One region of the Paenibacillus segetis genome, then DNA from elsewhere that is predicted to be linked to it. Evidence: predicted binding sites of a transcription regulator. Region 1 holds the regulator's gene; the other holds the start of a gene.
The links. Region 1 encodes NrdR, which represses ribonucleotide reductase genes. Its sites were predicted from a motif close to AACACNATATATNGTGTT; they were not measured.
Positions count from the first base shown of each region.

Region 1 (7,001 bases):
ATCGATTTGATCGTTTTCCATTTAGACAAGCCCAAAGCCAAACTAGCCTCTTTCTGTGCCAGAGGAACACTAGCCATAGCCTGCTCTGTGATACGAACCATCAACGGTAAATTAAATACCGTTAACGCAAGTGCGCCAGAGAATAATGAGAATCCAAAACCAAATATATTAACAATAACGAGTAAGCCGAACAAACCAACGACGATCGAAGGAAACGAGGATAACACTTCAACAATCAAACGGATAAAATTCGTAACCTTCCCTGGTTTTGAATACTGACTCATATAAATACCTGCGCCCAAACCGAGTGGGATCGTAATAATCATCGTTAAAACAAGTAGAAACAAAGAGTTAAATAATTGAGGGCCTATTCCTCCACCCGCCTTAATCGTTTGCGGTGCGGAAGTCAGGAAATCCCAACTGATATGTCCTACTCCGCGAAATAGAATGAAGCCAAGCAAGCCCGCCATAATCAGGACGATAACTCCTGCAAATGTGATGATGACCGCTGTCGCTACTTTATCTGCAGTTTTTGCACTCATCGTTTTGCCCTCCTCTCAAGCCAACGAACTGTAAATACGAAGATGAACGTCATCGCCATAAGAATGAGCGCAAGGGTCCACAGTACATTGTTCTGAATGGATCCCATAACGGTATTTCCCATACTTAAAGTGATGACACTTGTTAGTGTCGACGTTGATTCAAAGAGGGAAGTCGGAATATGAGGTGCATTCCCGATAACCATTTGAACTGCAAGAGCTTCCCCGAATGCACGCGCCATACCAAGCACAACCCCTGTCATTAACGCAGGCATTGTTGTAGGAAGCACTGTACGATATAGCGTCTGCCATCTGGTTGCTCCCAAAGCATAAGATCCCTCTTTAAGTCCTGGAGGAAGAGCAGAAAGTGCATCTGTCGCAATCGAAGTAATCGTAGGTAGGATCATAATAGACAAAACTGTAGCTCCAGCAACAATCCCCAGTCCTTGTCCAGGAAATATATCTCTATAGAAGGGTACTATTACACTTAATCCAACAAACCCGTAAACGACAGATGGTATGCCAGCAAGAAGTTCAATAACAGGTTGCAAATATTTCTTTCCGTATTTAGGCATAATTTCAACCATAAACAATGCTGCACATATACCAAGTGGAGCAGCAATGAGCGCGGCTAATATCGATGTGCTGAACGAGCCGATGATAAAAGGCAATGCTCCAAACAACGCTGGTTCTCCATCGGGTTTCCACTGTGTTCCTCCGAATATTTCACCAAAGCTGATCCCATTTACAAAGAATGAGCTTAATCCTTTAGATGCTACAAAAAAAACCATTGAGAAAATCGTTACAATCAGAAAAGTGATACATAACGAAGTATATATTTTACCGGTCCATTCCTCTATAATATGCGGTTGTACCTTTTTCTTTCCGCCGGACTGAGCCATGAAACCTCTCCCTTTACACAGCACAGAAAGAGGCAGAAGGTTCCGCCTCTCTCCTTACTATATGATGTTATGCATTATTATTTAGTGATGTTTCCATCCACATCGCGTTTAACTTGCATTTGGCTTGCTGGGATATATCCCAATTCAACCACATCAGCATTTTGAACTTCATCAGATGCAATGAAATCAAGGAATGCTTTTACTACTTCACTTGCCTCGCCTTTTGTGTACATATGTTCATATGCCCACACAGGATAAGTTCCATTGGCTACATTATCAACAGTTGCTTCTACACCTTCGTACTTCACTTCTTTAACTGAATCATCTAGATAGGAAAGAGCAAGATATCCGATAGCTCCAGGTGTTTCACTAACTAGCTTCTTAACCGTACCGGAAGAATCTTCTTGAATTGCACCTTTAAGATCTTCTGTCTTTGTTCCAAGCGCATATTTCTCAAATGTTGCCCGAGTACCGGAGCTGGATGGTCTATTGATGATTTGGATCGCTTGATCATTACCACCAACTTCACTCCAGTTCGTTACCTTACCGGTAAAAATTTGGACTAGTTGATCTTTTGTCAAGTTATCAACATTCACATCTGGATTAATAACTGTAGCCATAGCAACAACTGCTACCTGATGGTCAACTAATTCACCCGCTTCAGCCGCTTCTAGCTTTTCCTCAGCGAATACGTCAGAGTTACCAATGTCAGCTTGCCCTCCAGAGACTTGAGTCAGCCCAGTTCCACTGCCTCCACCTTGCACTTGGATAGACACCTTCGGATTTAAATCCATGAACTTTTGAGAAGCTTGATCAACCAGTGGTTGAAGTGCAGAAGAACCGACAGCTAGAATCGACCCGGACAACTCGGAACCTGTAGAATTTCCTCCATTCGATCCTGAAGTATTATTCTTTGCAGTGTTGTTTTGACCGCATGCGGCCAATGTGAAAGTAAGGATCAGTGTCAAAACCAACATCAAACTCTTTTTCATTTCTTAGGTATCCCCCTTATTTGTTTGTACAATACCAATTATATAAACGGAATATAAACTCTCTGTATTAGTTTTGTTAACGCAGTGTAAAAAAATACATCTGCGGATTTCGCAGATGTATTTGATAGGGCTTGTCCTATTTTATTTGTCGGATCCTGTATTTTTGGACAATAGATTTTTGAGCTCTTTCATAAACATATTAATATCTTTAAAACGACGATATACGGAAGCAAAACGCACAAATGCGACCTCATCAACCGGATAAAGTTGTTCCATAACTAATTCACCGATTTCCCTGCTCTCAACCTCAGCATTAGCTGAATGCCGCAGCGAACGTTCCGCTTCGGAGACAATCGATTCAAGTTGCTCAACAGATACTGGCCGTTTCTCACAAGCTCGAATTAAACCACGCAACATTTTCTCGCGGCTGAATTCCTCACGGCTACCATCCTTCTTAATTACGATGAGAGGCATTTCCTCCACCATTTCAAAGGTAGTGAACCGACGACTACACTTCTCACATTCACGCCTGCGCCGAATCGAACGATTCTCATTTGCTGGTCTTGAATCCAGCACTTTCGTTCCTAAATAGTCGCAATAGGGGCATTTCAAGTCATCCGCCCTCCCTTCTCTAATATCTCTTATCTCTTTGTAATAATTCCAAAAAATAACTTATAAAATGCGTAATGAAGTTTGTCATCCCTGTACATAATACTGTTACCAACCACAAGGAGGTGAACAACATGAGCCAAAACAACTCTTCGAATAACCTGGTGGTTAAACAAGCTTCCGGGGCACTTGAACAAATGAAATACGAAGTTGCTCAAGAACTTGGCATTTCTTTCCCGAAAGATGGATACGCTGGTAACCTGACTTCATACGAAAACGGTTCGATCGGTGGTTACATCACAAAACGCTTAGTGACCCTGGCAGAACAATCACTTGCAGGTCAATTTAAATAACCAATCGATCAGAGAAAGCATTGGTAGGCTCACGCCTCCAGTGCTTTCTTTAATATATATACCCTAACCTGCCCTTTAGGGGAAGTTTTTTTCGTTGAACTTAGAATTCGTCGTAAATTTTGGAGTACTGTTTAAAATAATGGGATACTCGCTGAACGTAATGTCTTGTTTCCCCAAACGGAATATCCTTTGATGCTTCGAGTGTTCCATCCCATCTCCCACTCTTGATCCAATTCTTAACATTAGTTGGACCCGCGTTGTATGCAGCGATCATCGCAATTTCATTCCCATCAAACTGGTCGAACAAGTATTTCAGATACCAGGTTCCAATCTCGATGTTCGTTGCTGGTTCTTCTTTAACCCTTTCAAGTTCCACATCCGTATACTTTGCTTTTTCAATGACCCATTTAGCTGTATCCGGCATAATTTGCATAACACCAAGCGCGCCTTTCTTAGACACAGCCCCCGTTTTAAAATTGGTCTCAACCCGTATAATTGCAGCAACCAACCTTGGATCAAGATCATTGTTCTCCGCATGATAACGAATTTCATCCTTATATTGAATCGGGTAGAATAACGAAAGCCAACTCGAGTTAAGAAATAAAATACCTGTAAAGCCGATGAATAAAAGTAACAGCACCCTTTTTTTTCGAAGCCACCTCATAACAAACCTTTGTCCCGCATAAAGTTATCGATCTGACTTAACGTCTCGTCCAGCCCGAGGCTATTGTCAATCAATATATCCGCCCTCTCCCTCTTTGCTTCAATATCCATTTGCGCATTTAGCCTATCCTCCGCGTCTTTGCGGTTAAGGCCATCTCTTTGCATTAGCCGCTCTAGTTGGATTTCTCTGGGTACATAAACGACCATGATCTCATCGTATAAGTCCTCGAGCCTGGATTCATATAGCAAAGGAATATCCGCAACAACCAGACGTTTAGGATCTTCAGCTTCATATTCTACCATACGTCTACGCATTTCCACTCGAATCGCAGGGTGTGTAATATCTTCAAGAGCTTTACGTTCCTCTGGATTTGAGAATATAATGCTTCCTAATCTTTTTCGGTTCAGCGTACCATCTGGAAACAGAATGGAGGGACCAAAAGTATCAACCACAGTCCCAAGTACCGGGTGACCTGGCTCCATGATTTCCCTGGCAATTACATCGGCATCGATTAACACTGCACCTCGCTTCACCAGTTCTTGAGAAACGGTGCTCTTACCCGATGCGATTCCACCAGTCAAACCGATATTCATCCCTTCACCTCATTACTTTGATCAGAAGTGAATGGTCTTTGGCAGTTCGGACAATAGTGGGTGCCACGTCCCCCCACGACGGTCTTCTCCACAGCATGTCCGCAAGAAACACAGGGTTCACCCTTTCGTCCATAAATTTGGAAAGAATGCTGGAACATCCCCATTTCCCCTTGACCATTCACAAATGATTTAATTGAAGAGCCTCCAGCGTCCACGGCTTCTTGCAGCGTCGATTTAATCGCTTCATATAATTCGTCAAGCTTAGCCGCGCTCAGTTCTTTTGCAGGATACTCAGGATGTATTCCCGCTCTAAATAACGCTTCATCCACATAAATATTCCCCAGCCCGACCACATATTCCTGATTAAGTAATGCCGGTTTGATCTTGGTCGACCGCCCCGAAATCACTTCACGAAAAGCCTCTGCAGTGAATGAACTATCAAGTGGCTCTAATCCCAGTTTGGCTAATGGATTCATCGTAAATTCCTCACCAGTTCGGAACAAGTGCATCGTTCCAAATTGCCGTACATCTTTGTATCTTAACTCTGAACCATCGGTGAAATGGAAAATGACATGAGTATGCTTCTCAACAGGATCGCTTTTGTCATATAAACCATATCTTCCTTCCATCCGTAAATGGGATACCAGAACAAGACCGTCCATGATGATTCGCAAAAATTTACCCCGCCGACCGATCTCGAGAATTCGATGACCGATTAATTCTATTTCAAACCGCTTAATGTCGTCAGGTCGCTGAATAATTCTTGGGAGCGACACGGTCACGGATTGAATGGTTTTCCCAACGATTAATTCGGTCAATGTTCTTCTAACCGTCTCTACTTCAGGCAATTCCGGCATATTGCTCACCTCATTCAGTTAATATAAGAGTTACTTTGCTTCGTACCAATTTAAGCCACTGCTAACTTCAGCCTTGAGCGGAACAGATAACGGAAGGGCTTGACCCATAATTTCTGGCACAAGCTTACTCATGATATCCATTTCTTCCGGTGGAACCTCAAATACCAACTCATCGTGTACTTGCAATAACATTCGGCTTTTTAATCCTTGCTTCTTAAGTGCTTCATCCATCAACACCATCGCCAACTTGATGATATCTGCCGCCGTTCCTTGAATTGGCGTATTCATGGCTGTACGTTCGGCGAACGAACGAATATTGAAATTGGAAGCATTAATCTCCGGCAAATAACGCCGACGTTCTAAGAGTGTTTTTACATAACCATCCCGCTTTGCTTCGAGTACAATATCGTCCATATAGCGACGAACTCCCCCGAATGCTTGGAAATACTTCTCAATGAACTGAGCAGCTTCTTTACGCGTAATGTTCAGGTTCTGAGATAATCCATAATCACTAATCCCATATACAATCCCGAAGTTAACCGCTTTTGCGGAACGGCGCATGTTTGAATCTACTTGATCAGCCGATACACCGAATACATCCATCGCTGTTTTTGTATGAATATCCAGATCATGAAGGAAAGCCTCTTGTAACCCTTCATCTTCAGAAATATGAGCCAATACACGAAGTTCGATCTGGGAATAGTCGGCAGCGAGTATGAACCAACCTTCCTCCGATGGAACAAATACCTTGCGAATCTTGCGGCCCTCTTCCATCCGAATCGGAATGTTCTGCAAGTTCGGGAACTGACTGCTAAGTCTACCTGTAGCCGCAATGGTCTGGCGGTAATACGTATGCACCTTCCCAGTAATTGGCGAGATCTCCTTTAGCAATCCTTCTACATAAGTCGATTGCAACTTAGCAAGTTGACGATAGTCAAGAATATATTGAACGATCTCATGGTATGGAGCTAATTTCTCCAAAACTTCGGCATCTGTTGAATAACCAGTCTTGGTCTTCTTCATCACAGGCATACCTAACTTATCAAACAAAACCTCACCTAATTGTTTAGGTGAATTTAAATTAAACTCCAAACCAGCAATCTCGTAAATTTGTTTCATCAATTTAGCAATTTGTGACTCAAATTCTTTGCCTAACTGGATCAAATCATCCCGATTTACGGCCACACCTTGCTTCTCCATGTCTGCCAAAATACGAGACAAGGGCATTTCCAACTCATAAAACAATCTATTCATTTCATTCTTCTCAAGCTCATTTCGTTGTAACTCCATGATCTGTAACAACAACTGAGCTTTCCTAGCCAGATGCTTACTCAATATCTCCTGATCTGGTACTTTGAATTTAGCACCTTTGCCATATACCTCTTCATCAGATGCTATAATAGGCAACTTATATTTAGCAGCCAATCCACTAGTGGTTTGATTATTATCCGTAGGGTCAAGCAGATAAGCAGCCAGTTGAACATCATGCTCC
Region 1 covers NZ_BMFT01000001.1:1,005,452-1,012,452, reverse strand. Annotated here, with positions in the region: gene pstA (phosphate ABC transporter permease PstA) at 1-542, opposite strand, end outside; gene pstC (phosphate ABC transporter permease subunit PstC) at 539-1,441, opposite strand; gene IEW05_RS04365 (phosphate ABC transporter substrate-binding protein) at 1,519-2,433, opposite strand; gene nrdR (transcriptional regulator NrdR) at 2,575-3,045, opposite strand; gene IEW05_RS04355 (alpha/beta-type small acid-soluble spore protein) at 3,177-3,395, shown strand; gene IEW05_RS04350 (lytic transglycosylase domain-containing protein) at 3,496-4,059, opposite strand; gene coaE (dephospho-CoA kinase) at 4,056-4,652, opposite strand; gene mutM (DNA-formamidopyrimidine glycosylase) at 4,649-5,509, opposite strand; gene polA (DNA polymerase I) at 5,540-7,001, opposite strand, start outside.

Region 2 (7,001 bases), 760 kb from region 1:
TTCCTCTAAATGAGCGAGTGTCTGAATACTTGGAAAGGCCTCAATTCCAAATTGATCGGCATAATCATCAATGGCTCGCAGCTCAGCTTGCGTATACCGACCCCGCATGTATCCGAAATACGGCTCTCCGCTAATCTCATATGTATCTTCCATATACAGCATTACAGTGTTAAGGCCCATCAATGCCATTTTTCGTAGCATGAACTTAAAACTGTCCAAAGTCAGTATTGCATTCCGTGACAGGTCGAACATCGGGCCAATCGTATCGAACTGTTGCTTCTCACGAATGTTGAAGGAAGTTCCATTAACACCATGTTGCACAAGTAATCCAAGTCCCCGAAAGAACTGATGTTTTTGTCCATATCTTATGTATGCTTTTCCTTGCTCATGCTCAAGCCCAACTTCCAGTTCGCCTGCAGATGTCTCAACACGGACGGTAATACCGTCTTCTGCAAGAGTATAGTTAAGCTCCTGTGACAAGACTTGAATACCTGGCAGTAATGACGTTAAATCCCCTTCAAAACATAATTTCATCGTGGATTCCTCCTAGGTTCGTATCCCATTATTTTCAATAATTGCTGCAACACTGACCCTATTATACTTTGAAACTACTATACTTTGGAGGAGTTTTAACAAAGCAATACAATTTATATTCTACTAACTAACTTAGTGATGATTGCATACCAGTATCCATTTGCAGTATATTACGAACGGCATTTTGAACTTCATAAATATCAAAAGGTTTAGCGAATTCCAGCGTGGGTTCTATATAATTTGCACGTTGAACAGACTCTAATTCTTTATATGCCGTAATGACCACAACAAATGCTTTTGACCCTCTTTCATTGATCAATTCCATCACTTCAGCACCATTTAGACCTGGCATCTTCATGTCGAGAAATATTAAATCGGGAGAAACAAGATCCAGCATCTGAAGGGCCTGCTCGCCGTTCGAAGCTTCAAAGGTCTCATAATCCTCCGAACAAAACATCTCTTCCAGTAGTTTACGTATGGCATACTGATCATCCACTATCAACAATTTCTTCTTCAACACGAGCATCCCCCAATCATATTTTATGTGTAACTGGATCTGCTAATTGTCCCAATTCATTATTCTTTCTCTTGAGTCTCCAGTGAATGCCGTAATGCTTCTTGCAATAATCTCCTGCATAATGCTTCATACCACAGCCTTCATATATGCATAATTTTGGATTCGGTGATTTGGGTCGTCCCATACATTCCTCCGTCTTCATTTATTGGTATTTCGAGCAATGATTCATATGTATATGTGAGTATACCAAAAGCAGAAGGACTGTTAAGTTCTCCTGCTTTGTTATAGAAGTAATTATGACTGAAATATATGCCTAAAAATCAAATTTGAAATCTTCATCTGTCAAGGACTCTACGTGCATGGCACGCACGTAACCATTACCCTTTTTAGAGAAAAAATCATGTTGTTTCGTACGTGTGTTAATCCCATTGAATACGATAGGGTTAACTTCTTCTTCTTCAAACAGAGGATCAAATCCCAAATTCATCATCGCTTTATTCGCATTGTAGCGTACAAACGCTTTAACTTCATCCACTAAACCAATCGACGAATAAATTTCTTCCGTGTATCGCTCCTCATTTGCGTGCAAATCGTGGACCAAATTTTCCAGCTTTGCATACAAATCACGCTGCTCCTCAGGATTTAGCTCGTTATAAATCTCTTGAGCTAACAGACCAACATATACACCGTGGATACTCTCATCTCGAAGGATCAAATCGATAATCTCACCACTACAGGTCATCTTCCCTTGACCAGCCAGGTACAATGGATAGAAGAAACCACTATAGAATAAGTAGCTCTCTAGCAAGACAGATGCTGCCATGGCCATATAGAGATCTTTAGGAGAATGAATTCCTTTGTAGTACTTAGATACGGTCTGCGCTTTACGCTGCAGAATCGGATTGTCTTCTACCCAGCGAAATACTTGATCAATCTCTTCCGTAGATGCAAGCGTGGTAAAAATACTACTGTACGATTTGGCGTGAATTTGCTCCATCATCGCCATGAAGCCGAGTACCGCCTTACGCTGCAAACCATCGACATGCTCTAGTATTTTGGGCATACCCACACCGCCTTGAACCGTGTCGAGTAATGTTAGTCCACCTAGCACTTTCATGTAGCAGTCTCGTTCAGTATCACTTAACGTGATCCAGGACATTTTATCATCAGATAACGGGATTTCATCATCTGTCCAAAATTGCTGAATGTTCTGATACCAGAACATATTGGTAAAATCATCATCAGGCCGATTCCAGTTCACGGCTTGGATTGCGCTCATAATAAGTATTCTCCCCTCACTTGCCTAGCTGTTCCAATAAACCATCACTTCTTGTTCATTACACTGAGCAACTAACGCACTCTTCAACTGTCAGGCGGTTGGTACGCGTGTAGTACAAGGACTTCAGCCCTTTACGTGCAGCGTAGATATAATAACGAGCCAGTTCACGGGTAGTCACATCACTATTTACGTGAAGAACCGTAGATACACCCTGATCAATATGTTGTTGAATCTCAGCGATCAAATCGAGCACCTTGAACTGATTCATTTGATAAGCAGATTTATAATAAAAGAAATTATCCCGATTCATATAAGGCATAGGGTAAAACGTCGTTGAATTCGCATAGGTACGCGTCTCAATTTGTTCTACAATCGGCATCACGCTGGATGTCGCATTCTGTACATAGGAAATACTTTGAGTCGGTGCAATCGCAAGGCGATAAGCGTGATACAAACCATGCTTCCCTACATGCTTCTTAAGTTCCGTCCATTGTGCTGGCCCTGGGATGTCGATCCCCTCGAACAATTCCTGCACTTTGGATGTCACCGGGCGGTAATCCTGTTCTTCATAACGATTAAAATACGAACCATCACCATAATCGGATTGCTCGAAACCTGCAAACACAGCCCCAGTCTCTTTGGCAATTTCCATACTCTTCTCAAGTGAATGATAGTTCATCATCATGAAGAAGGTACGGGCAAAATCTTTAGCCTCTTCACTCTCAAATGCAATTTTATTCTTCGCTAAGTAGCCATGTAAGTTCATAGCTCCAAGCCCTACGGAATGCATCTCACGGTTGGCTTTCGCCACACCAGGTGCGTTAGCGATATTCGTCATATCGCTTACTGCCGTAAGTGCGATCATTCCCTCATGTACGGATTCCTTAATTTTCTTATGCTCCATTACATTTACAATGTTTAAGGAAGCTAGATTGCAGCAGATATCACGACGGATGATGTTGTCTTGACCGTAATCGTTAATGTCCGAAGTTTCTTGGAGTTGGAATATTTCCGTGCAAAGATTCGACATTTTGATTGGCCCGATATTTTTAAGCGCATGTCCCTTATTTGCATTACTCTTGTTCATAATATAAGGGTAACCTGACTCTAATTGAACCGTAGCGATCTTCGTCAACATGTCACGAGCACTCATGACAACCTTTTTACGAACACGTGGGTCAGCGAGTAGAACATCATACATTTCATCAAGATCCATATCATCCAGATGAGTGCCATATGCACGATACACACTATAAGGCGCAAATACATGCAGTGGTTCGTTGTTCTCTGCCAGTTTATAGAACCGATCCGGTACAATTAGCCCGATGGATAACGTCTTCAGTCGCGTCTTCTCATCGGCATTGATTTTCTTACTATCTAAAAATTCAAGCAAATCCCATCCAAAGATGTTGTAATATCCAGCTCCTGAACCTTTACGTTGCCCCATCTGATCTGCATAGGAGAAGGCATCCTCCATGAGTTTGAGTACCGGCATTATCCCTTTAGCTGCGTCTTCAACGCCTTTAATACTCTCGCCACGACCACGTAGTTTGGAGAGATTGACCGCCACACCTCCACCGATCTTGGACAACTGTAAGCAGGTCCCAATGATATAGTTGATCGAATTAAGTGAATCATCCATTTCTAGCAAGAAGCAAGATACCATCTCACCTCTACGGCTTTTACCAGCATTCAGGAACGTTGGCGTCGCTGGTTGAAGTCGTTGATCCATCATCGAAGCCGCAAGCGTGCGAGCAATATCGATATGTCCTCTTCCTAAATGTAGCGCTACTACTGCCACTCGATCGGAATAATGCTCCAGATAGAAAGAACGATCATTACTTTTCAGTGCATAGTCTGTATAGAACTTCGAAGCAGCCATGTAGGACTGGAATTGAAAATGATAACTCCGAGTAAGAGCAAAAATTTCCTCAACCTCAGTCTCTGAATAGCGCTCATATAAGTTTTCATAGTAATCATGGTCAATCATATAACGAATTTGCGTAGGAATATCAGCAAAAGTCATGCTCTTGCGTCCTACTTCTTCCATAAACGCCTCAACGGCCTCCTGATCCTTTTCCAATTGGAAAAAACCAGACGAGTCACGCTGCATCAGCAGATTGTTCAGTTCAATATGACGCAACTCGGCTCACCTCACTCTCAAAATATTGCGCATCACGCTTTGTTCCCGCCATCTCAAATTTACTAATCACGGGCACATGATAGCGTTCAGATATTATATCAGCACTTCTAGCAAATTTGTTACCCCAGTTGCGATTACCACTAGCAGCTACACCAAGCATATGTTGGTAATTTCGTTCCAAAAAGGACATTACACGATCAGGTACTTGACCGAATCCAGTCGTATAAGTAATGAGCACAAACGGTTCCTCCACCGTCATGTGATCATCTATTTGTAGTGCAGGTAAATTCAATTTGTTAATAAATCTCTTTACGTTTCCGGTCTTTGAATCATAGGCAATTAGCATGTTCCGTTCTCCCTCTATCGCTGCTCTTGATTATATCTCATAATAAAAATCACATCAATATGTAGTAGTGCATTAATTAATCTATAGCAATATATAGTGCTTTGTCAATCACAGCTATTTGCCCAAAACAAAGAGGAAACGGGTCAAACTCTATCGTTAATTCCTCTTTTTAGAAGGATCTGGCGAAATATAGCCCCCTACTTCACTTGCAAAAAAAAAGGCGCATGATATTTCTACCAAACGCCTTATGTACAGCCTATTCTATTTTTAGAAGAGCCTTATACTCAATAAATATTTTACGTATAACCGACTACTTTTCCATTTTTAAACGTGATGACATCATAAATTTTTTTGCTATCTCCATAGATCCATACTTCCACATTTCCTTCTTTAGATCTTGCTCTCGGATTTCCCCATGAAAGCTCAACTTGAGTTGGGGTCATGCCGTAATCAACTTTTCCCGCTTTGATATTATTCCAAACCGATTGTGACCATTTATATTTCTTATAGGGATCATAGGTGAAGAACCAATTTGGATTTGTTAGCTGATCAGTCACTCTAAAAGCTCCAACTCCATAATTCTCTGTATATGTCTTGCCTTTAGGAGTTCGGAATACAACACTATATGACTTAACACCGACTTTATCCTTCTCCACTAAAATGTCACTAATCGTGACTTTACTAAAGCGTTCTACCTCTCCGCCATAATTTACCCAGTATGACTTGCCGATAAGCCGACTCAAATTACCGAGATCAGCTGCTTTGATAATTTTTGCAGTCTCCGCCGATTCGATAACCACCTTTGATCCATCGACCATCAATTCAGCCTGCTTAAGTTCTGTATTCCATGTAACTGCAACACCTAATTCGTTGATAAGTAGCGTCGCAGGAATGACAGTAGCGCCTTTAACTAGCTGAGTTTTACCTTGAAGGGACTTCGACTCACCATTGATTACCACAGAAGCACTGTCCTTCTGTAATACGATAGTCTTCTCTCCTAATTGGATCGTAAACATTCCGTTGCTAGCAACGTTAACCGTTCCTCCCAAAATCTTGAATACAGATTGTATAGGTAAATACATCTTACCATCAATCAGAAGTGCTCCAGTCAAATGCTCTTGTGAGGTCACGTTCAATTGGGCATCCGCAGTAAAACTTCCCACTCGAAGTGATATCTTCGCATTCCCGATTCCCTTAACCTTTAAAGTATCGGTCCCTTGAAGCTCTGCAACCTGAGGCTGATCAACCAAGACTTCACCAGCCATCGGTAGACGTGTAAGTTTATACCCGTTTGAATAAGACTCTTCAACGTTTAATTTGACTAGATCCCCTATAGCCGCATCTGATTGAGAGACTTGCAAAGAAATACTGGTCATGCTTGGAATCGTTAATGGAGTAAGCGTACCCTGGTTATATCCAAACCATGAGCCATTGCTCTGCTGCACGAACAACTCCGTAGGGGAATATACGATTTGCACAACATCACTCAATCCGCTTAATTGACTAGCTTTATAAGTCCTAGCGCGATCCGTTCCTCGATCATATCTCCATACTGTGCCATCCTTTTTAACTATTAGGAGGCTTTGCGTATCACCGTCCCATATCATAGACGCGACATTTTGCGTAATTTCCCTGGGTTGATCATCCGTTTGCATATCCAACAATATAACCTTACCCGTGTTCTGTAGAACTGCCGCAAACGAGGAATTTATCTTTAAAGAGTCAGCTCCCTGTACAGTTCCAACCTTTCGTGATTTCCCTTGATATCCTGCGTTATACCATACCTCTCCAGAAGTAGAAAGTGCTGCAAAACTATTCTTGTACGCATGCAAACTTTGAATTCCGGTCATGTTCTCTATCCGTTTATCACCCTGATAGACCGTTCCGTCTTTCTTAAGGAATAGAACATCACCTACAACTACAGCAACCCCTTTATATTGTGGTAGTTTCTCAAGCTGACCTACAGCCCTTGACCATCCCACAACTTGTCCATCCTCTGTCCATCCATAATAAGATGAACTGTTGTACACCGACGTAATTCCAGTTAGATTAAACTGCTCATGCGTTGGTCCATTCGTTACATCATAAGACCATACTGAACCGTCACTCAGCAGGTAAGTATCTCGATCAATCACATACCTTATGGAAGTAGTTGATTCCGCTTGACCGTTTGAATCTGCCA
Region 2 covers NZ_BMFT01000001.1:1,767,761-1,774,761, reverse strand. Annotated here, with positions in the region: gene IEW05_RS08150 (beta-N-acetylhexosaminidase) at 1-534, opposite strand, end outside; gene IEW05_RS08145 (response regulator) at 662-1,051, opposite strand; gene IEW05_RS08140 (hypothetical protein) at 1,068-1,235, opposite strand; gene nrdF (class 1b ribonucleoside-diphosphate reductase subunit beta) at 1,365-2,330, opposite strand; gene nrdE (class 1b ribonucleoside-diphosphate reductase subunit alpha) at 2,389-4,473, opposite strand; gene nrdI (class Ib ribonucleoside-diphosphate reductase assembly flavoprotein NrdI) at 4,460-4,819, opposite strand; gene IEW05_RS08120 (stalk domain-containing protein) at 5,116-7,001, opposite strand, start outside.
Region 2: a site for NrdR is predicted at 4,903-4,920, ahead of nrdI (class Ib ribonucleoside-diphosphate reductase assembly flavoprotein NrdI). Genes of this name have one in related genera too.